3 regions of the Pseudomonas sp. TNT2022 ID642 genome follow, and region 1 is predicted to be linked to each of the others. Evidence: riboswitches for the same ligand, from Rfam matches in the RefSeq annotation. Region 1 holds a riboswitch; each other region holds the start of a gene.
What was found. Region 1 has a riboswitch for cobalamin ahead of cobO (cob(I)yrinic acid a,c-diamide adenosyltransferase). Riboswitches for the same ligand answer to the same signal wherever they lie in the genome.

Region 1 (7,587 bases):
CTTTTCGGCTCCCAGGCCAGACCATTGGGGTTGCGGATGCCTGAGGCAAAAATCCGGTGATTGCCGGTCGCCCGATCGACTTCCCAGATCGCTGCGCGACCTTCTTCCTTATCCAGACCATTTTCGCCGACGTTGCTGTTCGAGCCGACGGTGACGTACAGCTTGCTGCCGTCCTTGCTGGCGATGACGTTTTTGGTCCAGTGGTGATTCAGCGTGCCGCCAGGCAAATCGACAACCTTGATTGGCTGCGACTTGATCTCGGTCGCGCCCGGTTCGTAGTTAAAGCGCAGCAGGCGGTCGGTGTCAGCGACGTAAAGATCATTGCCGACCAGGGTCATGCCGAACGGCGAGTTGAGGTTCTGCAGAAACACCGTGCGTGTTTCCGCGACGCCATCGTGGTCGGCGTCACGCAGCAAGGTGATGCGATTCGGGCTCGGCACGCCGGCGCCGGCCTTACCCATGACTTTCTTCATGACCCAGCCGCGAATGCCGCTGCTGTCATCAGGTTTGGGCGGGGCATTGGTTTCTGCCACCAGCACGTCGCCGTTGGGCAGTACGTAAAGCCAGCGCGGATGGTCGAGGCCTTCGGCGAATGCAGCGACTTGCGTGCCAGTCGCTGCCGTCGGTTTAGCGCCCTCCGGCCAGCCGATTGCCGGGGCGATATTCACCGTCGGGATCAGGGTCTTGTTCGGTTCGGGCAGCTTCGGCGACGAGCCGGTGCCGTCGGAGACTTGCAGGCTGGAGGTTTCACCGCAGGCGGCGAGTCCTCCGGCGAAGGCGATGACAAAAACGAGCTGGGGCTTGCGCATTGCTGATCTTCCCTATGAATGCATTCCTAATCATAGAGGAGGGCGCAAGCCCGATGGTTCAACTGCTCAGCCGCGGGCCTCTTTGAACAGCACGGCGATGCCCGGGTGATAGTTGCCCGCTTCGCTGCGCAACTTGCGGTAGGCGTAAGGGAAATACCAGGCGACCGCGCAGGTGTGTTCCTTTTGCAGATCGTCGACCATGTCCTGCAGCTCTTCGGGGCTGGCGCTGTGCTGGGCTTTTTGCGGCGCGACAAACAGGCAGCCGAGCTTGAGGTCGCTGGCATAACTGATGCGTTTGGCGTCGTTGGTGATGTCCAGCAGGGCTTGGGTCAGATTGAGGTTGGTAACCTTTGGCCAGCGCTGGGTGGCCTGGATAAAGGCGCGGTCTTCGGCGCCGGCGAGAAACAGATCGGCGCGGGCATTGCGCTCGCCTTCTTCGTTCTGTTTGCGCGTGGCAGTGTCGTTCAAAGTGACCAGCTCAGCCATCCAGGCGGCTGCCGAGAGCAATCCGAGATTGGCTTTCTCGTCATGCCAGTAAGGGGTGTCGCTGTCGCCGCGCACGGCGTTGTAGCGGTCGATACAGTCAAACCAGCGTTCAAGCACCGGGCGCAGAAATTCCAGGCGCGGGTTGCTGATGATCATGCCTTGCATCGTCATCATCCTTTATTGTTGTAGTGGGCTTTTCGGGAAAAGCATGGCTCTTTGATATCATTTGTATCAGTGTGGCACAAGATTGGCGTCAGATAATTGATCGGCGGCAGTTATTCGCCCGATGGCCGCCTCTTTAATTGACGCTCCCCCCCCAACCCTCTAACCTTCGCGGCTTGTTTCAGGTGCTCTGTGACCTGCGTCGACAGAGTGAAACAGGGAAGCCGGTGAGGGTTGTCTTCGCACGAAGAACCACCACGATCCCGGCGCTGCCCCCGCAACGGTAAATGAGTGAAAACTGCGCCTTGAGCCACTGCCTCGACAGAAGCGGGAAGGCGCGCAGTCAGGCCAACGCCGCTCATGAGCCCGGAGACCGGCCTGATCCATCCAGCGGCATCACGGTGGGCGATGCCAGGCTTTTTGCCGTCTATTCTTGTGCCTGCCCGCCGTTATCCAGCCTCAACGGAGAGCTCCCCCATGACTGATTCCCCCGAGCGCGACGAACGCCATCTGGCCCGTATGCAGCGCAAAAAAGCCGTGATCGACGAACGCATCGCCAACTCGCCTGACGAGTGCGGCCTGGTACTGGTGTTGACCGGTAACGGCAAAGGCAAAAGCAGCTCGGCCTTCGGCATGCTTGCGCGCGCCATGGGCCACGGCATGCAGTGCGGCGTCGTGCAGTTCATCAAGGGGCGCAACAGCACCGGCGAAGAATTGTTTTTCCGCCGCTTCCCTGAGCAAGTGCGCTTTCATGTGATGGGCGAGGGCTTCACCTGGGAAACCCAGGATCGTCAGCGCGACATCGCCGCTGCCGAAGCCGCGTGGGCTGTGTCCCGCGAACTGCTGCGCGATCCGTCGATCGGTCTGGTGGTGCTCGACGAACTCAACATCGCTCTCAAACATGGTTACCTCGATCTCGATCAGGTGCTCAGCGATTTGCAGGCGCGTCCGCCGATGCAGCATGTGATCGTCACCGGTCGCGCGGCCAAGCCGGAAATGATCGAAATGGGCGACACCGTGACTGAAATGGGCATGCTCAAACACGCCTTCCAGGCTGGCATCAAAGCGCAGAAAGGCGTCGAACTTTGAATCAACCACGTCACTGCCCGGCGGTGCTCATCGCCGCGCCGGCCTCCGGTCAGGGCAAGACCACCGTCACCGCCGCACTGGCCCGTTTGCATCGCAATCAGGGGCGCAAAGTGCGCGTGTTCAAATGCGGCCCGGACTTTCTTGATCCGATGATTCTCGAGCGCGCCAGCGGTGCGCCGGTGTATCAACTGGACATGTGGATGGTCGGCGAGCAGGAAAGTCGTCGCCTGTTGTGGGAAGCCGCTGCCGAGGCGGATCTGATTCTGATCGAAGGTGTGATGGGCCTGTTTGATGGCACGCCTTCCAGCGCCGATCTGGCGCGGCATTTTGGTGTGCCGGTGCTCGGCGTGATCGACGGCACGGCCATGGCGCAAACCTTTGGTGCGCTGGCGCTGGGCTTGGCGAAGTATCAGCCGGATCTGCCGTTTGCCGGCGTGCTGGCCAATCGTGTCGGCACCTTGCGCCATGCGCAATTGCTCGAAGGCAGCCTCACCGAAGGCCTGCGCTGGTATGGCGCATTGTCCCGTGAGACGGGCATTGAGTTGCCAAGTCGTCATCTCGGCCTGGTTCAGGCCAGCGAACTGAATGATCTGGATGTGCGTCTCGACGCCGCCGCCGATGCATTGGCCAGCAGTTGCGAGGTAGCGCTGCCACCGGCCGTGGAATTCGCCGCGCCTGATGTGATCGCCGTCGAACCGTTGCTGAAAAACGTGCGAATTGCCGTCGCCCGCGATGAAGCGTTTGCCTTCACCTATGGCGCGAGTCTCGATCTGTTGCGGGCGATGGGCGCCGAGCTGAGTTTCTTCTCGCCGATCCGCGATACGCAATTGCCTGACGCTGACAGTCTGTATCTGCCCGGTGGTTATCCGGAATTGCACCACGTTGCGTTGTCGCAAAACACCGCGATGCTGGAGGCGATTCGTGCGCATCACGCGACGGGCAAACCGTTGCTCGCTGAATGTGGCGGCATGTTGTATCTGCTCGACTCTTTGACGGATGTTGAAGGCACTCGCGCCGAACTGGTCGGCCTGCTTAAGGGCGATGCAGTAATGCAAAAGCGTCTGGCGGCGTTGGCATTGCAAGCGGTGGATCTGCCGGAAGGTTCGTTGCGTGGCCACACTTATCACCACTCCCTGACGACGACTGAGTTGACGCCGATTGCCCGTGGCTTGAGCCCGAACGGTGGGCGTGGGGCGGAGGCGGTTTATCGCGATGGGCGGATGACGGCTTCTTATGTGCACTTCTATTTCCCGTCGAATCCTGCGGCTGTCGCAGCATTGTTTGCGCCTGGCCTCCAGGCCGCCATCGCTGGCAAGCCAGCTCCCACAGTGGACGGTGAGCTTCCTGAAGAAATGCAATCCCCTGTGGGAGCTGGCTTGCCAGCGATGGGGCCATGACCGACAACTCATTTACCGAAGCCGAACGCCAAGCGGTCTACAAAGCCATTGCCGAACGCCGCGACATGCGTCACTTCACCGGCGGCACCGTTGAACCAGAACTGCTGCGCCGACTACTGGAAGCCGCCCACCAGGCCCCAAGCGTCGGCCTGATGCAGCCCTGGCGCTTCATCCGCATCAGCGACCGTACCCTGCGCGGCGAGATCCAGAATCTTGTGGAAGAGGAACGCATCCGCACCGCTGAAGCCCTCGGCGAGCGCAGTGACGAGTTCATGAAACTCAAAGTCGAAGGCATCCATGACTGCGCCGAGGTGTTGGTTGCCGCATTGATGGACGATCGCGAAAAACACATCTTCGGTCGCCGCACGCTGCCGGAAATGGACATGGCTTCGCTGTCCTGCGCGATCCAGAATCTGTGGCTGGCCGCGCGCGCCGAAGGCTTGGGCATGGGCTGGGTTTCGCTGTTCGAGCCGCAGGCACTGGCGGATTTGTTGAAATTGCCCGAAGGCGCCAAGCCGCTGGCCGTTTTGTGTCTGGGCCCGGTCAAGGAATTCTATCCGGCGCCGATGCTGGTACTCGAAGGGTGGGCGCAGGCGCGGCCGCTCAATGAGTTGCTGTATGAAAATTATTGGGGAGTGAGTCAATGAGTGTGGCGTTGCTGAGTGTCGCTGCGGTTGCGCTGGATGCGCTGCTCGGTGAACCGAAACACTGGCATCCGCTGGTGGCGTTCGGTAATTTCGCCGGGCGCATCGAGCAACGATTCAACGCCGGTGGTCGTGGCTGGCGCAGCCATGGCGTCACTGCGTGGGTGATCGCCGTGCTGCCGCTGACCTTGCTCGCCACTGCGTTTTCCTGGGCGCCTTACGTGGGCTGGGTCGTCGAGATTCTCGCGCTGTATTGCGCCCTCGGCATGCGCAGCCTCGGCGAGCATGTCGCGCCGGTGGCTGCTGCATTACGTGCGGATGATCTGGACGAGGCGCGCAAACGCGTTGGCTATCTGGTCAGCCGTCAGACCGATGAGCTCGACAGCACCGCTGTCGCTCGCGCCGCCACTGAGTCAGTGCTGGAAAACGGCAGTGATGCGGTGTTTGCCGCGTTGTTCTGGTTTGTCGTCGCCGGTGCGCCGGGCGTGGTCCTCTATCGCTTGAGCAACACGCTCGATGCGATGTGGGGGTATCGCAACGAACGCTTCGAGCGCTTCGGTTGGGCGGCGGCGAAAATCGACGACGTGCTGAACTACATTCCTGCGCGTCTGGTGGCATTGACCTACGCGCTGCTCGGCAAAACCCGACTCGCGCTGAAGTGCTGGCGCACCCAGGCGCCGCAGTGGGACAGCCCCAACGCCGGTCCGGTGATGGCGGCCGGTGCCGGTGCGCTGGGCGTGGAATTGGGCGGCCCGGCGATCTATCACGGTGAACTGCATGAGCGCCCGCAACTCGGCGAAGGACAACCGGCCGATGCCGATTCCATCGACCGTGGCTGGCAATTGGTCCAGCGCGGCGTATGGTTATGGCTGCTGATTCTCTGCGTGGGGGCTGAATTCTATGCTTGAGCACGGTGGCCGGCTGCGCAAGGCTGCTCACGATTACGGCATCGCCGAGGCCGACTGGCTCGACCTCTCCAGCGGTCTGGCGCCGTGGCCGTTTCCGATCCCGGCGATCCCGCTGCGTGCTTGGGCGCGCTTGCCGGAAACCGATGACGGTCTGGAGCAAGCCGCGTGCGATTACTACGGCACCGCGCAAGTGCTGCCGGTGGCCGGTTCGCAGATGGCCATCCAGTTGCTGCCGCGTTTGCGCCGGGCCGGCAAGGTCGGCGTGTTATCACCGTGTTATGCCGAACATGCCGAAGCGTGGCGCCGCAGCGGTTACATCGTGCGTGAAGTGCTCGAGCAGGAAGTCGAGTTCTTTCTCGACAGCCTCGATGTGCTGGTGGTGGTCAATCCGAACAACCCGACCGGCCTGAGTCTGACCCCGGCGCGCTTGCTCGACTGGCACGCGCGGCTCGCGCAGCGCGGTGGCTGGCTGGTGGTCGATGAAGCGTTCATGGACAACACGCCACAACTGAGCCTGGCCGCCCATGCCCATCAAGTCGGGCTGATCGTGCTGCGCTCGTTCGGCAAGTTTTTCGGCCTGGCCGGCGTGCGTCTGGGCTTTGTGCTGGCGGAACGCAAGTTGCTCCGACTGCTCGCGGAACAGGTCGGGCCGTGGGTCGTCAGCGGGCCGACGCGGGTGCTGGGGCAGGCTTGCCTGCAAGACACCGAAGGGCATACGCGACAACGGATTCGCAGTGATGAAGCAAGCGAACGGCTGGCGGCGTTGCTTGAACGCTACGGCTTCAAACCGCAGGGCGGCTGCGCATTGTTTCAGTGGCTGATCACCGATCAAGCGCCAGCTCTATACGAATTCATGGCCCGGCGCGGCATTCTTCTGCGCATCTTTACCCACAACAGCAGTCTGCGTTTTGGCTTGCCCGCCGATGCGGCTGAAGAGGCGCGTCTCGAACACGCTTTAATCGCCTTCACCAAGGACAACTCATGACCACGCTGATGGTGCAGGGCACCACTTCCGATGCCGGTAAAAGTACGCTGGTGACGGCGCTGTGCCGTTGGGCGACCCGGCAGGGCGTGGCGGTCGTACCGTTCAAGCCGCAGAACATGGCGCTCAACAGCGCGGTGACTGCCGATGGCGGGGAGATCGGCCGTGCGCAAGCGGTACAGGCGCAAGCGGCGAACCTTGAGCCGCACACCGACATGAACCCGGTGCTGCTGAAGCCCAACAGCGACACCGGCGCGCAAGTGATCATTCATGGCCGCGCGGTTACGTCGATGAACGCCGTTGCCTATCACGATTACAAAGCCATCGCGATGCAGGCCGTGCTGGCCTCGCATGACCGTCTCAGTGCGGCGTATCCGATGGTGATGGTCGAGGGCGCAGGCTCGCCCGCCGAGATCAATCTGCGCGCTGGCGACATCGCCAACATGGGTTTTGCCGAAGCGGTGGATTGCCCGGTTTTGCTCATCGCGGACATCAACCGTGGCGGGGTTTTCGCGCATCTGGTCGGCACACTGGAGCTGCTGTCGCCGAGCGAACAGGCGCGGGTCAAAGGCTTCATCATCAATCGTTTTCGCGGCGACATCGCCTTGCTGCAACCGGGCCTCGACTGGCTCGAACAGCGCACCGGCAAACCGGTGGTGGGCGTGTTGCCCTACGTGATGGATCTGCATCTGGAAGCCGAGGACGGCATTGATCAGCGCCAGACCGACAAGGCCGAACAAGTGCTGAAAGTGGTGGTGCCGGTGCTGCCACGCATCAGCAATCACACCGACTTCGATCCGCTGCGCTTGCATCCTCAGGTCGATCTGCAATTTGTCGGGTCGGGGCAGGCGATTCCGGCTGCCGACCTGATCATCCTGCCGGGGTCGAAGAGTGTGCGTAGCGATCTGGCCTATTTGCGCGCCAATGGCTGGGATACGGCGATCTCTCGGCACTTGCGTTATGGCGGCAAACTGCTGGGGATCTGTGGCGGTCTGCAGATGCTCGGCGAGCAGGTGCATGATCCGCTCGGCCTCGAAGGTGCGCCGGGCACGAGTGCCGGTTTGGGCTTGCTGGCGTTCGACACTACGCTTGAAGCCGAGAAGCAGTTGC
Region 2 (7,587 bases), on a different contig from region 1:
CGGTGAGCGCCTGCTGGACGATGGCGTCGTCTGCCTGCGACCACGGTTGCAGCGCCGACAGCCAAGGCGTGCGCCCCAGCGCCACCGCGTCGAACACGCGAATGCCGTCATCGGTGTCGGCCTGTTGTTCAACGACCGCGAGTTTTTGCGCAATGCTGCGCCGGGCCATTTTGCCCAAGCGCTGACCTTCAAGCAGCACCTCGCCAGCGCTGGGTTCGCGCAACCCGGCCAGCAGTTTCAGCAGGGTGGATTTCCCCGAACCGTTCGGCCCGACGATGCCCAGGGTTTCGCCGCGCCGAACTTCAAGGCTGACACCGTTGAGCAACTCGGCGCCGCGCACCTTGAACGTCAACCCGGAACAACTCAGAACACTGTTCATCGCGAAGACCTGCGGCCAACCAGAATCAAGGCAAACACCGGCGCCCCCACCAGCGCGGTAATCACCCCGACCGGAATCACCTGGCCCTTGATCAACGTGCGCGACAGCACATCAGCGGCAATCAGAAACACTGCGCCGCCCAACGCACTGGCCGGCAGCAGTCGTGCATGCCCGGTGCCAAGCAACAGACGCGCGGCGTGGGGAATCACCAGTCCGACAAAACCGATCGAACCGACAATCGACACCATCACCGCCGTCACCAGCGCCGCGCAGCCAATCAGCAGAATCTGCACGCGCCGCACCGGAATGCCGAGGGATGCCGCCGAATCCGCGCCAAAGGTAAACGCATCCAGCGCCCGCCGATGCCACAGGCACACGACCAGTCCCAGCACGGCAACCGGCACTGCCAGCCACACCGATGGCCAGCGCACGCCGCCAAGATTGCCCAGCAGCCAGAACATGATGCCGCGCGCCTGCTCGGAGCTGGCCGAGCGAGTGATCAGAAACGCTGTCAGCGCATTGAACAGCTGCGAGCCGGCGATCCCCGCAAGAATGATCTGCCCGGTACCGCTGGCCGAGCCGCTGACCCGCGCCAGCACAATCACCAGCACGAACGCCGTCACGGCGCCGGCAAAGGCACCGACCGACAGCGAGATCAACCCGGCACCGACGCCAAGCAGCGCGACCATCACGGCCCCGGTCGAGGCGCCGGCAGAAATCCCCAGCAGATACGGATCGGCCAACGGGTTGCGCAGCAGCGACTGCAAAATCACCCCGCACGTCGCCAGACCGGCACCGCACGCCGCCGCGACCAGTGCGCGGGTCAGGCGGTAGTTCCAGACGATGCCTTCGTCGATCGGGTCGAGCGCGTAACCGGCGTTCCACAACTTGTTCGCCAGCACTTGCACCACCACACCCGGTTCAATCGAGGTTTCACCAATGGCCACGCCAGCAACCACTGCAATCAACAGCGTCGCCAGGGCAAGCAGCGTACGGATCAGGCTGGCACTCATTGCGACAGATCATAGCCGCTGATGGCCGTGGCCAGTTGCTCGATGCCGTCGAACATGCGCAGGCTGGCCTGCATGGCCATGGCGTCGAGAATGATGATGCGGTTGTGTTTCACCGCGTCCATGTTGCGCGTCACCGGATCACTGCGCAGGAAGGCGAGTTTCTTTTCATAGTCGTCGGCAGGGAAGCGACGACGGTCCATGCGCGCGATCACAAGGAAAGTCGGGTTGGCCTTGGCGATGGTTTCCCAGCCGACCGTTGGCCACTCTTCATCGGACTGCACGACGTTGCGCACGCCGAGGGTGCTAAGCATGAAATCGGGAACGCCTTTGTGCCCGGCCACGAATGGCTCGATGTCCATTTGTGCGCTGGAGAACCAGACCAGCGCGCTGGCATCCTTCAGCTGTTTGCCTTGGGCTGTGGCAATCGATTTGGCGAGACTGGCCTTGAGTTCGTCGTTGAGCTGCTGGCCGCGCTCCTGCACATCGAAGATCTGCGCCAGTTGGCTCACGCTTTTGTAAATCGTGTCGATGCGGAACGGCGCCAGCCGCGTGCCATCGGCGCCGACGAGGTTGTCCTTGGCTTCGCAATCGGAAGGCAGCAGGTAGGTCGGAATCTTCAGCTCATGAAACTGTTCGCGAGTGCCCACCGCACCTTGCGGGCCGACCATCCATTCCAGCTCCACGGCGACCAGTTCCGGGCGCTTGCCGATCACCGATTCAAAGCTCGGCTCGTTGTCGGCCAGACGCTCGATCTTGTCATTCTGCGCCTTGTATATATCCAGCACGTTGTTGAACCACAGCGAAGTGCCGACGACTTTCTCGCCCAGGCCCATGGCGTAGAGCATTTCCGTGCCGGCCTGGCCGATGGTCACCGTGCGCGTTGGTGCGTGCTGGAAGGTCAGGGTGCTGCCGCAGTTGTCGATCGTCAGCGGATACGCAGTCGGGGCCGCCTGCGCCATGGCGCAAAGGCTCAGGCCGGTGATGAGGGTGGCAATGCGGGGCAGCAGCATGGGGCAGTCTCCAGGGGAACCGTACGGGAGCGGGAGAGTACGGATCGGAAACACACCATCGAACGCGGTCAGGGAAACTGCGCAAGGCCGGTCATCAAAAGAAGAAGTACACGGCACGATGTCCTTCCCGGACACCCCGCCGGTTAGTCAGTCACTGTGCCGGCAGGTCTCCTGACTGATGCGTCATCGCCTGGCTCCGGCCTTCCCGGGGTTCACCCAGTGGCAGTCTTGGAGCAGGCTCAGCACCTACAGTTGCGGGGGCAGTTCCGGTCAATGCTGTGCAAGCACCCCGAATTCCCTATTAGTCCCGTTCGGGAACCAGCGGCGGCATGGTAGTCGATCAAGCCGCTGAAGGGGAGACGAATCTGTCGTGGCGAGGATTAGTGCTGGCTCATCAAACCGTGCAAGACGCCTAAACGCAGGCCCGGTTCGGAGGGCAGCATTTGCGCAATGCCGAACACTTTGAACGCCGCCAGCATCAACACCAGCCCACCAGGCAGAATGCTCTGGCGATGGGGTTGCAGGCCGGCGAGCTTGAGCTGTTGCACGTTGTTCACTTTCAGCAGAAGTAACGACAGGCGCAGCAGGCCGCCGTAGGTGATGCCGTCCTGGCCGAAGTCATTCAGGCGATTGGCCTTGAGCACTTTGGCCAGCATGCGTGCGGTGCCGGAGGAGCCAATGGTTTGCTGCCAGCCCTGCGCACGATAGCGCCGGGCAACTTTTTCAAACTGCAGGATGGCGAAGCGTTCGGCCGCCTGTAGCGCGCCGGCAGACACATCGCCGCCGCGAAAGAACCGCGTGCTCAAGGTGCCGCTGCCGATGGCGATGCTTTCAGTGAGCAACGGTTGTGAACCCTGGCCGAGGATCAGTTCGGTCGAACCTCCGCCGATGTCGACCACCAGGCGCAGGTCGTCTACGCTGGGCAAGGCATGGGTCACGCCGGCGTAGACCAGTCGCGCCTCTTCATGGCCGCAGATGACATCAATGGGAAAGCCCAGATGCCGTTCAGCACTGGCCAGAAACAGCTGCGCATTATCAGCCTCGCGCACTGCGCTGGTTGCCACCGCGCGTACCCGGCCGGCCTCGAAACCGCGCAGCTTCTTGCCGAATCGCGCCAACGCCTGCCAGCCGCGATCCAGTGCCAACGCATCCAGTGCGCCGCCGTCAAAGCCTTCGGCCAGCCGCACCGGTTCGCGCAAGGTTTTCACTTCCTGAATCTGCAAGCCCTTTCGACTGCGCACCGACTGGCCGATCATCAGGCGAAAGGCATTCGAACCCAGGTCGATGGCGGCAAACAGCGAGGCGTCGTCTTTCATGGGAATCCTTGCAGAGCATCCGTCGCGAGGCTCAAGACGGTTTGCGAGGATTCTGCCGTGATCTTGATGACATCCTGATGACGGGGCAGGGTCGGTTGAATGAATTTGCGGCTGTCATGACAATGTCATTATCCGGCGTCTATGCTGAGGCCAATACATCGCGTGTTCTTAAAGTTTTTGCTGCCAGTTTTGGCAGCTTTTTTTTGCCTGCGATTTGAGCGAGGCCACTGATCGTTCCCACGCTCCTGCGTGGGAATGCAGCCCGTGACGCTCTGCGTCACTGGACGCGGAGCGTCCCTAGAGGCATTCCCACGCAGAGCGTGGGAACGATCAGGTTTCAGCAGGACTGCGGGGTTTCGCCCCGGGACAAGCGCGCATTGATGTCGTCGATCACTTCGGGCAGCTCGGCGATGGTGTCGATCAGGTAATGCGGACGTGAAGGCGCGAACATCTTGCCGATCCGCGAACGTTCTTCCGCCAGTCGATCCAACGGCAACGCCTTGTATTGCTCATAGCTCAGGCCCAGTGCGTTGCCGGAACAGGTCAACGCCACCGTCCACATGCCGGCGGCGCGCCCTTCGAGAATCCCCGGCCAGGTGTCGTCGACCTTGACGCAAGCTGCCACGTCATCGATGCCCAAGGCAATCACGTTAGCCAAGGCCTGCGCCGGATAGGGCCGGCCATTCGGCACCTCATCGGTGGCGACGACATGGTCAGCGACGTAGCCATTTTCCCGCGCCAGTTCGACGACCTTGGCCATCACCACCGCCGGATAACCGGAGCACGAACCGATTTTCAAACCCTTGTCGCGCAACGTTGCAATCGCCTCGAGCGCGCCGGGGATCAACGCCGAATGCAGGGCGATTTTCTCGATCTGCAACGGCATGAAACGTTCGTAGATTGCCGTCACATCGTCATCGCTCGGCACGCGGTCGAATGCTGCACGATAACGCTCGGCAATCTGCGGCAGGTTGCACAGGGTGCGGATGTGATCCCACTTGCCCATGCCCATCGGCCCGCGCGCTTCTTCAAGCGACACCGCGACGCCGAACTCGGCAAAGGCTTCGACGAAAATCTGCGTTGGCGCAAACGAGCCGAAATCGACAACGGTGCCGGCCCAGTCGAGGATCGCGGCTTGCAGGTGAGTCGGTTGTTGGTACTGCATGGTCAATCTCCGTTTTCAGGTAAGCGTGGGCCGTCCCATCGGCAATGAGGTAGGCGGTTCAAGGGTCAGGGCTGATCAGGTCAGCGGTGAATTCGCATCAAACAGTTCGGCAATCACTGGCCTGTTGCGGCGGATGCCGAGGCAGCACAGGTGGTATTCGATAAAGAACGGGTGATCGACAAAGGTGATCGGTGTGGTGCCGGGTGTTTCGGCGTACTCGACCGCCGAGACAAAACCGATACCGATGCCTTTGACGATGGCGTGCACGATGGCTTCGCGGCTGTTCAGTTGCATGACGCAGTTGAGCTCGATATCGAGGCGCTTGCAGCTTTCTTCCACCAGTTGCCGGGTACGCGCGCTGGATTCGCGCATCACCCATTTTTCGCCGCTGATCTCGCTGACGTGAACCTGCGCCTGGCGGGCCCACGGATGGTCATCGCGCACCACGGCAATAATCGGATAGCGGTGATACAGCCGCGTATGGAAGCGCTCATCGAATTGCGACAAGGCCAGAATCGCCACGTCGATATCGAAGTTGAACAGCCGCGCCAGGGTGTCCTTTTCCGAGGAAAACGAAGTTTCCAGTTCGATATCCGGATGGCGCTGCATCAGCTCATAGGTCAGGTTCATGGCAATCGGCGGCGACACCGCGCCAAGGCGCAACATGCCGGTTTTGCGTTGCTTGAAGCTCTGCAACAACTGCACGGCTTCATCCTCCTGACCGAACAGGCCTTGGGTGATGGCGTAGAGCTTGTGCCCGGCTGCGCTCATTTCGATGTAGCGTCCGCGGCGATGGAACAACTCGACCGAGAAGGTGTTCTCCAGTGCGTTGACCTGCTCGCTGACGGTCGGCTGACCGACACTGAGGTACTCTGCCGCAAGGGTAAAACTGCCGGTCTTGGCCACTGCATGAAACGAACGCAACCATTTGTGATACTGGTACATGCAAGCCCCGTCAGCGTCGAATGAACAATGCCACTGCTGCGCTGCATAGGCAGGCGCTGGTGACCACTATGAAGATGAGAGACGTGTTTGCCGTGGTGTCAAGCAAACGACCGATCATCGGCTCGGCCAGCCCGGCGAACAGGTAGGACGAGAAGTTCATGATTCCGGTCGCCGTACCCGCGCGTTTGGCACCGACCAGGTCGGGACACAGCGCCCAGAAACTCGAGGCCGGGCCATAGACGAAGAAGCCGCAAAGGAACAGGGCGACCAGGCCGATGATGCTGTGTGGCGGCAGGCTCCACATCCACAAACTGGTCGCAGCACCCAGCACCATATAGAGCATGATCGCCAGATAACGCTTGGAACCGAACAGCTTGTCCGACACCCAGCCGTTGCTCAACGCACCGACTGCCATGCCGACAGGGAGGGCGACGGTAATCCATTTCGGGTCGACCATGCTGTCGCCGCTTTTCCAGTTGGCGCCGAGAAAGTGCACCGGCACCCAGACGATCAAGCCGTAGCGCGCCGCGTTCTGAAAGCCCAGTGACAGCGCGGCGATCAGCAGGCGCGGATTCTTCAACACGGCTTTATAGCGTTGCGCCGAGGTCTCGACTTCGCCATGCGCGGCTTCCTGATGTTTGTCCTCAGCGTTGGCCACGCCAGTATCGCCTACCGGTTCGAAGCCCAGATCCTGCGGGCGTTCGCGCGCCACCAAATAGAAGATGATCCCGCCGGCGAGCATCAGCAGCACCGGCAAGCGGAAGATCCAGCGCCATTCCAGTTGCAGCACTTCGAGCACGACGATAGAGGTGACGTACGACAGAATCGACGCGCAACCGGCGGCGAAGGTGTAGAAGCCATAGACCTTGCCGCGCTCACCCGCTGCCCACCAATTGGCAATCAACCGCCCGCCCGGCGCCCAGCCCAAGGCCTGAAAGTAACCGTTGACGCCCCACGGCAGAATCAGGCTGGTGAAACCACTGGCAAAACTGGTCACCCAGTTCGCCGCGCAGGACAACACCGCACCCAGCGTCATGATCCGCCGGCCACCGAATTTATCGGCGAGGTTGCCGTTGATCGCCTGACCAATCGCATAAGCCCAAAGCATCGCAGCGGACGCCCAACCGAGGGTTTCCTTGCTCAAGCCAAATTCAGCCTGAATCCCCGGAATGGCAAAACCGAAGGTCTGCCGCCCGGTGTAGAAAAACAGGTAACAGAACATCGCCGCCAGCAGCATGCGCCACTGCGCGACCCGGAACGAGGCAGAACGGACGGCGAGACCAGGCATTGTTTCGGCACGATTCATGATCTTTTCCTTATTGTTGTCGGTTCCCGCCGGGTGTCGTCGGCGGGTGCACTCTTTTTCGGTGCGGCAGGAAATCACCGCGGCTGCATGCCGCTGGCGGTGCTTGGGTTACTCGGGTTTTATCAGGCGTCAGGCGGCTTGTGAGCCAATGAAATTCTTGCCGCGTGCGCCCTGCATCGCGAGATGGATGATGGCTTCGGCGTCCTTGGCCGAGACGCCGTAATCGGCGAATTCGGTCTTCACCCCGAGGCTGTGCAGGAACTCGCGCAACTGCTGCTGGGCCTTGCCCAGATCCGCGCCGAACACCCGTTGCAAGGTACGGTCGCGAGTGGCGTCGTGACCCCAGGCCAAACCCAATACCAACGGCAAGGTGAAGGAGCAGGCGATGCCGTGGGGCAAGCCGTGACGCAAGGTCATCTCATAGGAGATCGAATGCGCCAGCGCGGTTTTGGT
Region 3 (7,587 bases), on a different contig from region 1:
TCCGCCCGTCGCGGCACATCGGATCGTTTTGCGGCGCTCCCCAGCGTTCAATCACAGCGGCGCGATTGGCTTCCGGCAGCGCGTTGAACATCGCCAGATAAGCGTCCATCGCCAGGCTTTGCTGGCACGGACGCAGATCAATGGTGTCGAGATCGTTGCTGACGCCGCCGAGCAATTGCTGGATCAACTCGGTGCCGGTTTTGGGCAACTCTGCCGTGACCGGATAGCCCTCAGCCTGCAACGCACGCAGGATATTCAGCGCCGCCGCCGGCGTGTCGAGACCGACGCCATTACCAATGCGGCCATCGCGAGTCGGATAGTTGGCGAGGATCAGCGCAATGCGTTTTTCGCCATTCGGCACCCGTGCCAGATCGATCCAGCGCCGCGCCAGTTCAGCGACGAAATCCATGCGCTCGGGTTGCGCGCGGTAGCAGACCACATCGGACTGACTGCGCTCGCTGCGCCAGGCCAGATCCTTGAAGCTGATTGGTCGGCTGATGATGCGACCGTCGAGTTCCGGCAAGGCAATGTGCATGGCCAGATCACGCGGGCCGAGGCCCTGCTCGCTGGCGCGCCAGCCGGGTTCGTTGTCCTGCGCGCAGATCGCCTGAATCACCGGGATATTGCGGCGAAACGGTCGCAAGTGCGGCGCTTCAGGGCTGGACTGGGCGAAACCAGTGGTGTTGAGAATCACCCCCGCCTCGACTTCGTCCAGCCAATCCTCGACCACCGCCAGGCAGCCGGGTTCTTTCAGACTGGCCACGGCGATCGGCAGTGGATTAAGCCCGGCCGCCTGCAAACGCTGGCAGAAAACATCAATGAAAGCGGTGTTCGCCGCTTGCAGATGCGAGCGGTAAAACAGCACCGCCGCCACCGGGTTTTCCGGCCGCCATTCGGCTTGCCAGTCACTCAGTGCGGCGCTGGTTTTGTTCGGGTGGTAGATCGCCGTGCGCGGCAGGGTCTGCGGTTCTTCCCAGGCGTAATCGCGGGCGAGCCAACGGTTGGCCAGACAACGGAAAAAATCCAGCGCATTGCCCAGACCGCCCTGACGCAGGAACTGCCAGAGTCGATCACGATCCACCGCGTTGACGGTGCTCAAGTCGCTGAGCTCCGGATCGGGACGGTCATCGCCCGGCACCAGAATCACCTGTACACCACGCTCGGACAGCTCGACCAGACGCTCGACGCCATAACGCCAATAGGCGATGCCACCGTGCAGCGAAATCAAAATGACCTTGGCATGGCGCAGCACTTCATCGACGTACAGATCGACCGAGGCATGATTCTGTACCTGCATGGGATTGGCCAGACGCAGGCTCGGGTAATCCTCGGGCAATTGCTGCGCGGCTTCGGCGAGCAGCGCCAGGCTGGAGTCGCCGCTGCACAGGATTACCAGCTCGGCGGGAGTTTGGCCAAGGTCGGCAATGTTGTCATCCGAGACGAAACCGCCGGGCTGGGTCCTGAGCAGGTGCATGGCTTAAACGCTGAGCGCGGCGCGCAGTTGCGCTTCGAGTTGGGCGGCGTCGAGTTCCTGGCCGATCAGCACCAGACGTGTCACGCGCGCTTCATCGGCGCCCCACTGACGGTCGAAATGTTTGTCGAAACGCGTGCCCACGCCCTGGATCAACAGGCGCATCGGCTTGTTCGGGATCGCCGCGAAACCTTTGACACGGAGGATGCCGTGCTTGACCACCAATTGCGTCAGGGCGTCGAGCAGCAGGCTTTCGTCAGCTTGCGGCAGTTCGATGGAGATCGAATCGAAGGCGTCGTGATCGTGGTCATCGTGATCGTCATCGCCTTCACCATGGTGGTGATCGTGATGGCTGTGGCGGCTGTCGATGTGTTCTTCGGAACCGGCGCCGAGGCCGATCAACACGTCCAGTGGCAGACGGCCGTTGCTGGCTTCGATGATTTTCACCGCCGGTGGCAGCTCTTCGGCGACTTCAGCGCGCACGCGAGCGAGATCTTCCGGGCTGGTTTGGTCGGCTTTGTTCAGGATGACGAGATCGGCGCTGGCCAGTTGGTCGGCGAACAGTTCGTGCAGCGGCGATTCGTGATCGAGGTTCGGGTCGAGTTTGCGCTGGGCGTCGACCTGATCCGGGAACGCAGCGAAAGTGCCAGCGGCCACCGCCGGGCTGTCGACCACGGTGATCACCGCATCAACGGTGCAGGCGCTGCGGATTTCCGGCCACTGGAAGGCTTGCACCAGCGGTTTTGGCAGGGCCAGGCCCGAGGTTTCGATGAGGATGTGGTCGAGGTCGCCGCGACGCGCAACCAGTTCGCGCATCACCGGGAAGAACTCTTCCTGAACGGTGCAGCACAGGCAGCCGTTGGCCAGTTCGTAAACGCGGCCCGTGGCTTCTTCTTCGGTGCAACCGATGGTGCATTGCTTGAGGATTTCACCGTCGATGCCCAGCTCGCCAAACTCGTTGACGATCACCGCAATGCGCCGGCCCTGTGCGTTGTCGAGCATGTGCCGCAGCAGCGTGGTCTTGCCCGAGCCGAGGAAGCCGGTGACGATGGTGACGGGGAGTTTGGCCAGTGTTTTCATCGGTATGCCCTTTGGCAAGCGGCGGGCATACGGGACGAGAACCGGCAACGCGCGTGCGCGCCGGAAGCGTTCGCCACCGGATCACCCCGCCCGGTTGTAGTGAGAATCTGTGACGAGGCAGGTCTCCTGGCTGACGGCGTTCAGGCGCTGGGCCTGGCGTTTGCTGCGCCTTCCCGCTGGCTCATCAGTTGAGCTGGCAGTGGCGTGGCAGCGAACATCACCGTTCACAGTTGCGGGGGCAGCCGCGGCATTGACCGCGTTCCCTTCTTAGCTTCGGCGTGGGCCGAAGAACCTCGAAAGCGCAAGGCTACGCATGGTGTGGTTATGGGTCAATGTTTGGATTGGGGGTATATCCGTTGCTGCGGCTGGGGCCGCTGGCGGTTTCGCTCTTACAGCGAGTCACCTTTTCCAAACGCCGAAAAGGTAACCCAAAAGGCTTTGCCCCGGCGTACGGCACTTCGCTGAGGCTCAGTGTTCCCTCGCTACGGTGTCCATCCGGGGGCATCGCCTACGGTTTGCTTCGCTGCACCTCCTCTCGATGTGTGCGGCTTCGCCGCACGGCGCTGCGCGCCTAACCCCCGGATGAACACCTTCGCTCGGCCTGCCGAAGGGGCAAAAAAGCCAGATCAAAAGCCAGATCAAGAGCCCCTCACCCTAGCCCTCTCCCGGAGGGAGAGGGGACTGATCGAGTTGTTTGGGCGAGGGACGCCGACGTGCGATACCGCGTTGAACTCAGATTTTGAAAAGCCCACAAATCGGCTCCCTCTCCCTCCGGGAGAGGGCTGGGGTGAGGGAAAATCCACCACAAATCCAAAGCCGACCACGCCCCGCTCTTCACCACTCAATAGGCCGAGCGTAGCGAAGGAACCCCGAGCCCCAGCGAGCGGGCCGCACGTAGGAGCAAGCCCTTTTGGTTACTTTTGGGGCGTTTGCCAAAAGTGACCCGCCGTAAGGGCGGAACCCTAATCAGCAACACCCGCAGCAACGGATCCACCCCAAAAAATTGACCAAAACCCCACCCCCATGCTCTCCTACACACCTTGTTACGGGTGCCCTTCACAGGGTGAAACGGGAAACCGGTGAATCATGTGCTTTACTCAAAGCCATGTCAGTCCGGTGCTGCCCCCGCAACGGTAAGCGAGCGAAGCGTCAAAACCACTGTGTCAGCAAGGCATGGGAAGGTGACGCTTGCAGGTCGGCCTGACGCCAACCCCTCGTGAGCCCGGAGACCGGCCCGCAACACACAGCCCGCATTTTTGCGTCGCTGAACATAACAAACCCGCGGTGGGCGGGCGCTGTTCGAACCTCTGCGAGCCCGACCCGCAGGGGTTTTCATGCGCTCAAATCACCCGCTGACACTCCAGAGGGAAGCGCCATGTCGATCATCAGCAGCACCGGCAGCAACACGGACAAAATTTCCAGCACCACCACCCTGAGCCAACGCCTGACCGCCGCGATCTTTGCGTCGATCCTCGGTGCCAGCCTGGTCTACTTCGCCGGTTTCTCACACATCGAAGCGGTGCACAACGCCGCCCACGATACCCGCCACAGCGCCGCGTTCCCGTGCCACTGAGACCTGCCGACATGATCAAGCGTATTGCGCAAACCGCAGGTTTCACCGGCCTGCTGGCCGCCCTGCTCCTCACCCTGCTGCAAAGCTTCTGGGTATCCCCGCTGATTCTTCAGGCAGAGACCTTCGAGAAAGCCGAACCGGTTGCAGAAGTTCACGAACACGCCGCCGGCACCGCTGCGCACACCCACGATGCCGAAGCCTGGGAGCCGGAAGACGGCTGGCAGCGCGTAGTCTCGACCACGGGTGGCAATCTGGTGGTGGCTGTCGGTTTTGCTCTGATGCTCGCGGGTCTTTACACCCTGCGTGCGCCGACCAAAACCTCGCAAGGCCTGCTCTGGGGTCTGGCCGGTTACGCGACATTCGTCCTGGCACCGACGATGGGCCTGCCACCTGAATTGCCGGGCACTGCCGCCGCTGATCTGGCCTCGCGACAAATCTGGTGGATCGGCACTGCCGCTTCGACCGCTGTCGGCCTGTCGCTGATCGCGTTCAGCCGTCACTGGCTGATGAAGATCCTTGGTGTCGCCATTCTCGCGGTGCCGCACGTGATCGGCGCACCACAGCCGCAAGTGCATTCGATGCTCGCTCCCGAGGCATTGGAAGCCCAGTTCAAAATCGCTTCGCAGTTGACCAACGTAGTGTTCTGGCTGGCCCTGGGCCTGATCAGCGCCTGGTTGTTCCGCCGCAAAAGCGCTGGTCAATACCACGCATGACCGATGACAGCGCAGCGCCGACCTTCGTGATCGGCCTGGGCTGCCAGCGCGGCTGTCCGGCCAGCACGCTGCGCGCGTTACTCGACCAGGCATTGCAGGCCCATCGCATCGACCTTGAAGCGGTCAAGGCCTTGGCCAGCATCGACTTGAAGCGCGACGAACCGGGTCTGCAAGAACTTGCTGCACAACTGGCCCTGCCCTTGCTGTATTTCAGCAGTGAAGAACTGGCCAGTTACCAGCAACGACTCAGTCACCATTCGCAGATCGCCTACGAACGCACCGGTTGCTACGGCGTGGCCGAAAGTGCCGCTCTGGCTCTCGCCGAACAGCTGATACAGGCGCCGGCAAAACTGCTGATTTCCCGGCAAAAATACGCACAGGCAACGTTGGCATTGGCCGGCGCGGCGTAAAATCCCGATAATCCCCGTTATTGATCATGAGCGTTGTTCATCTGCAACGCGGTCGTGCCCTCTTTTACTCAGGATTCAACGATGACCGTCTACTTCATCGGCGCCGGCCCCGGCGACCCGGAATTGATCACCGTCAAAGGCCAGCGGCTGATCCGCAGTTGCCCGGTGATCATCTACGCAGGCTCGCTAGTGCCGGCGGCGGTGCTCGAAGGGCATAACGCCGAGACGGTGGTCAACAGCGCTGAGCTGCACCTTGAACAAATCATCGATTTGATCAAGACCGCACATGCCAGAGGTCAGGATGTGGCGCGCGTGCATTCTGGCGATCCGAGCCTGTATGGCGCGATCGGCGAGCAGATCCGTTATCTGCGCGAGCTGAATATTGCGTTCGAGATCATCCCTGGCGTGACCGCCACCGCAGCGTGTGCAGCGTTGCTCGGGGCGGAGCTGACTCTGCCGGACGTGTCACAAAGCGTGATTCTGACCCGCTACGCCGACAAGACCGCCATGCCGGCAGGCGAAGAGCTCGGCAGTCTGGCGCAGCATGGCGCGACCATGGCGATTCATCTGGGGGTCAATCATCTCGACAAGATTCTGGCGGAACTGCTGCCGCATTACGGCGCCGATTGCCCGATTGCGGTGATTCACCGGGCGACGTGGCCGGATCAGGACTGGGTGGTGGGGACGCTGGCGGATATTGCCGGGAAGGTCGAGGCCAAAGGGTTTCGGCGTACGGCGTTGATTCTGGTGGGTCGTGTCTTGGGCAGTGAGGTGTTTAGCGAGTCGTCGCTGTATCGCGCCGGGCATGCGCACCTCTACAGGCCATGAATTGGAACGCGGAGCGTCCCGGGCTGCATTCCCACGCAGAGCGTGGGAACGATCAAAGGCCCCTTCGCGAGCAGGCTCGCTCCCACATTTGGAATGCGATCAAATGTGGGAGCGAGCCTGCTCGCGAAGGCGTCGGTACATTTCACCCATAAAAAACTCACCCATAAAAAAACGGCGCTCACGGGGCGCCGTTTTTCATGTCCGCAGCGAACACCTTAGTAGTAGGCGTTTTCTTTCTGCGTGTGGTCGGTCACGTCTCGAACGCCCTTCAGCTCCGGAATACGCTCGAGCAAGGTGCGCTCAATGCCTTCCTTCAGGGTTACGTCCGCCTGGCCGCAGCCCTGGCAACCGCCTCCGAACTGCAGAACAGCGATGCCGTCCTCAACCACATCGATCAGGCTGACCTGACCGCCGTGGCTGGCCAGCCCCGGGTTGATTTCGGTTTGCAGGTAATAATTGATGCGCTCGTTGACCGGGCTGTCGGCGTTGACCATCGGCACTTTGGCGTTTGGCGCCTTGATGGTCAGCTGGCCGCCCATACGGTCGGTGGCGTAATCGACAACGGCGTCGTCGAGAAACGCTTCGCTGAAGTGATCGATATAAGCGGTGAAGCTTTTCAGCCCCAGCGCGGTGTCTTCAGGTTTTTCTTCGCCCGGCTTGCAATAGGCAATGCAGGTTTCGGCGTACTGGGTGCCAGGCTGGGTGATGAAGACGCGGATGCCGATGCCCGGGGTGTTCTGCTTGGAGAGCAGATCGGCCAGGTAATCGTGGGCGGCGTCGGTAATGGTAATAGCGGTCATGGAAACTCCTCGCAGGCTTGGGCGCAGTTTACGCCAATCGTTGCGCCGGACAAAGTCCTAGTATTTTTGTCGGGAAAGATTCTCGTCAGGCGCGTCGTCCATTCGCGCCTTGAGCCAGCGATAGCTGCGCTTTTCCACCCATTCGTAGCTCAACCATGAGCCGACGCCGATGGCCAACGCGCACACGACAAACATCACATACGGGTTGATGCCGTAGCGCCGGGCCAGATAACCGCCCGCCGACAGCACCAGAACGTGCATCAGGTATACAGAATACGAGCAATCGCCGAGCAGCTTGAGCACGCGACTGCGCTCGACATAACGCTCAAGCGAGATACACGCCATCACCAGCACGGCGCTCGGCACACCCCAGTTCAGCAGCCTCGGCGCCGGTGCCCAGTGATAGATCGCCAGCAACGCAGCGCCAATCGCGGTCAGCGGCAGCCAGAAACCCGGGCCAATCCAGCCCCGGCGATAGAGCATGCCGATGCCGATCCCCAGCAGAAACTCATAAACAATGTCCGAACGATAAAACTCGCTGATCCAGCCAAACCCGGTCCAGGCCTGACTCACCGCAAACAGCAGCGCCGCGACCACCAGCAGGCGCACCTGCAAGCGAAACAGCAGCGCCCAGGCGAACAGCACATAGAAAAGTATTTCGTAATTGAGCGTCCAGCCGACGTTCAACGTCGGATAGATGCCGTAACCGCCA

Region 2: another riboswitch for cobalamin. It lies ahead of M5G26_RS08520 (ABC transporter substrate-binding protein); the one in region 1 lies ahead of cobO (cob(I)yrinic acid a,c-diamide adenosyltransferase).
Region 3: another riboswitch for cobalamin. It lies ahead of M5G26_RS07560 (CbtB domain-containing protein); the one in region 1 lies ahead of cobO (cob(I)yrinic acid a,c-diamide adenosyltransferase).

What each region holds. Positions count from the first base shown of each region.
Region 1 is NZ_JAMDGW010000040.1:8,210-15,796, forward strand. It holds gene M5G26_RS28065 (PQQ-dependent sugar dehydrogenase) at 1-809, opposite strand, end outside; gene M5G26_RS28070 (hypothetical protein) at 876-1,460, opposite strand; cobalamin riboswitch at 1,624-1,853, shown strand; gene cobO (cob(I)yrinic acid a,c-diamide adenosyltransferase) at 1,935-2,546, shown strand; gene M5G26_RS28080 (cobyrinate a,c-diamide synthase) at 2,543-3,943, shown strand; gene bluB (5,6-dimethylbenzimidazole synthase) at 3,940-4,590, shown strand; gene cbiB (adenosylcobinamide-phosphate synthase CbiB) at 4,587-5,495, shown strand; gene cobD (threonine-phosphate decarboxylase CobD) at 5,488-6,480, shown strand; gene M5G26_RS28100 (cobyric acid synthase) at 6,477-7,587, shown strand, end outside.
Region 2 is NZ_JAMDGW010000007.1:588,165-595,751, reverse strand. It holds gene M5G26_RS08530 (ABC transporter ATP-binding protein) at 1-379, opposite strand, end outside; gene M5G26_RS08525 (FecCD family ABC transporter permease) at 376-1,380, opposite strand; gene M5G26_RS08520 (ABC transporter substrate-binding protein) at 1,389-2,402, opposite strand; cobalamin riboswitch at 2,547-2,740, opposite strand; gene M5G26_RS08515 (Ppx/GppA family phosphatase) at 2,783-3,718, opposite strand; gene M5G26_RS08510 (hypothetical protein) at 3,727-3,936, shown strand; gene phnX (phosphonoacetaldehyde hydrolase) at 4,056-4,883, opposite strand; gene M5G26_RS08500 (LysR substrate-binding domain-containing protein) at 4,959-5,828, opposite strand; gene M5G26_RS08495 (MFS transporter) at 5,839-7,134, opposite strand; gene psrA (iron-containing alcohol dehydrogenase PsrA) at 7,264-7,587, opposite strand, start outside.
Region 3 is NZ_JAMDGW010000007.1:369,693-377,279, forward strand. It holds gene cobN (cobaltochelatase subunit CobN) at 1-1,474, opposite strand, end outside; gene cobW (cobalamin biosynthesis protein CobW) at 1,478-2,551, opposite strand; cobalamin riboswitch at 2,651-2,862, opposite strand; cobalamin riboswitch at 3,582-3,803, shown strand; gene M5G26_RS07560 (CbtB domain-containing protein) at 3,927-4,124, shown strand; gene M5G26_RS07565 (CbtA family protein) at 4,136-4,837, shown strand; gene M5G26_RS07570 (cobalamin biosynthesis protein) at 4,834-5,247, shown strand; gene cobM (precorrin-4 C(11)-methyltransferase) at 5,329-6,075, shown strand; gene nfuA (Fe-S biogenesis protein NfuA) at 6,291-6,875, opposite strand; gene M5G26_RS07585 (acyltransferase family protein) at 6,933-7,587, opposite strand, start outside.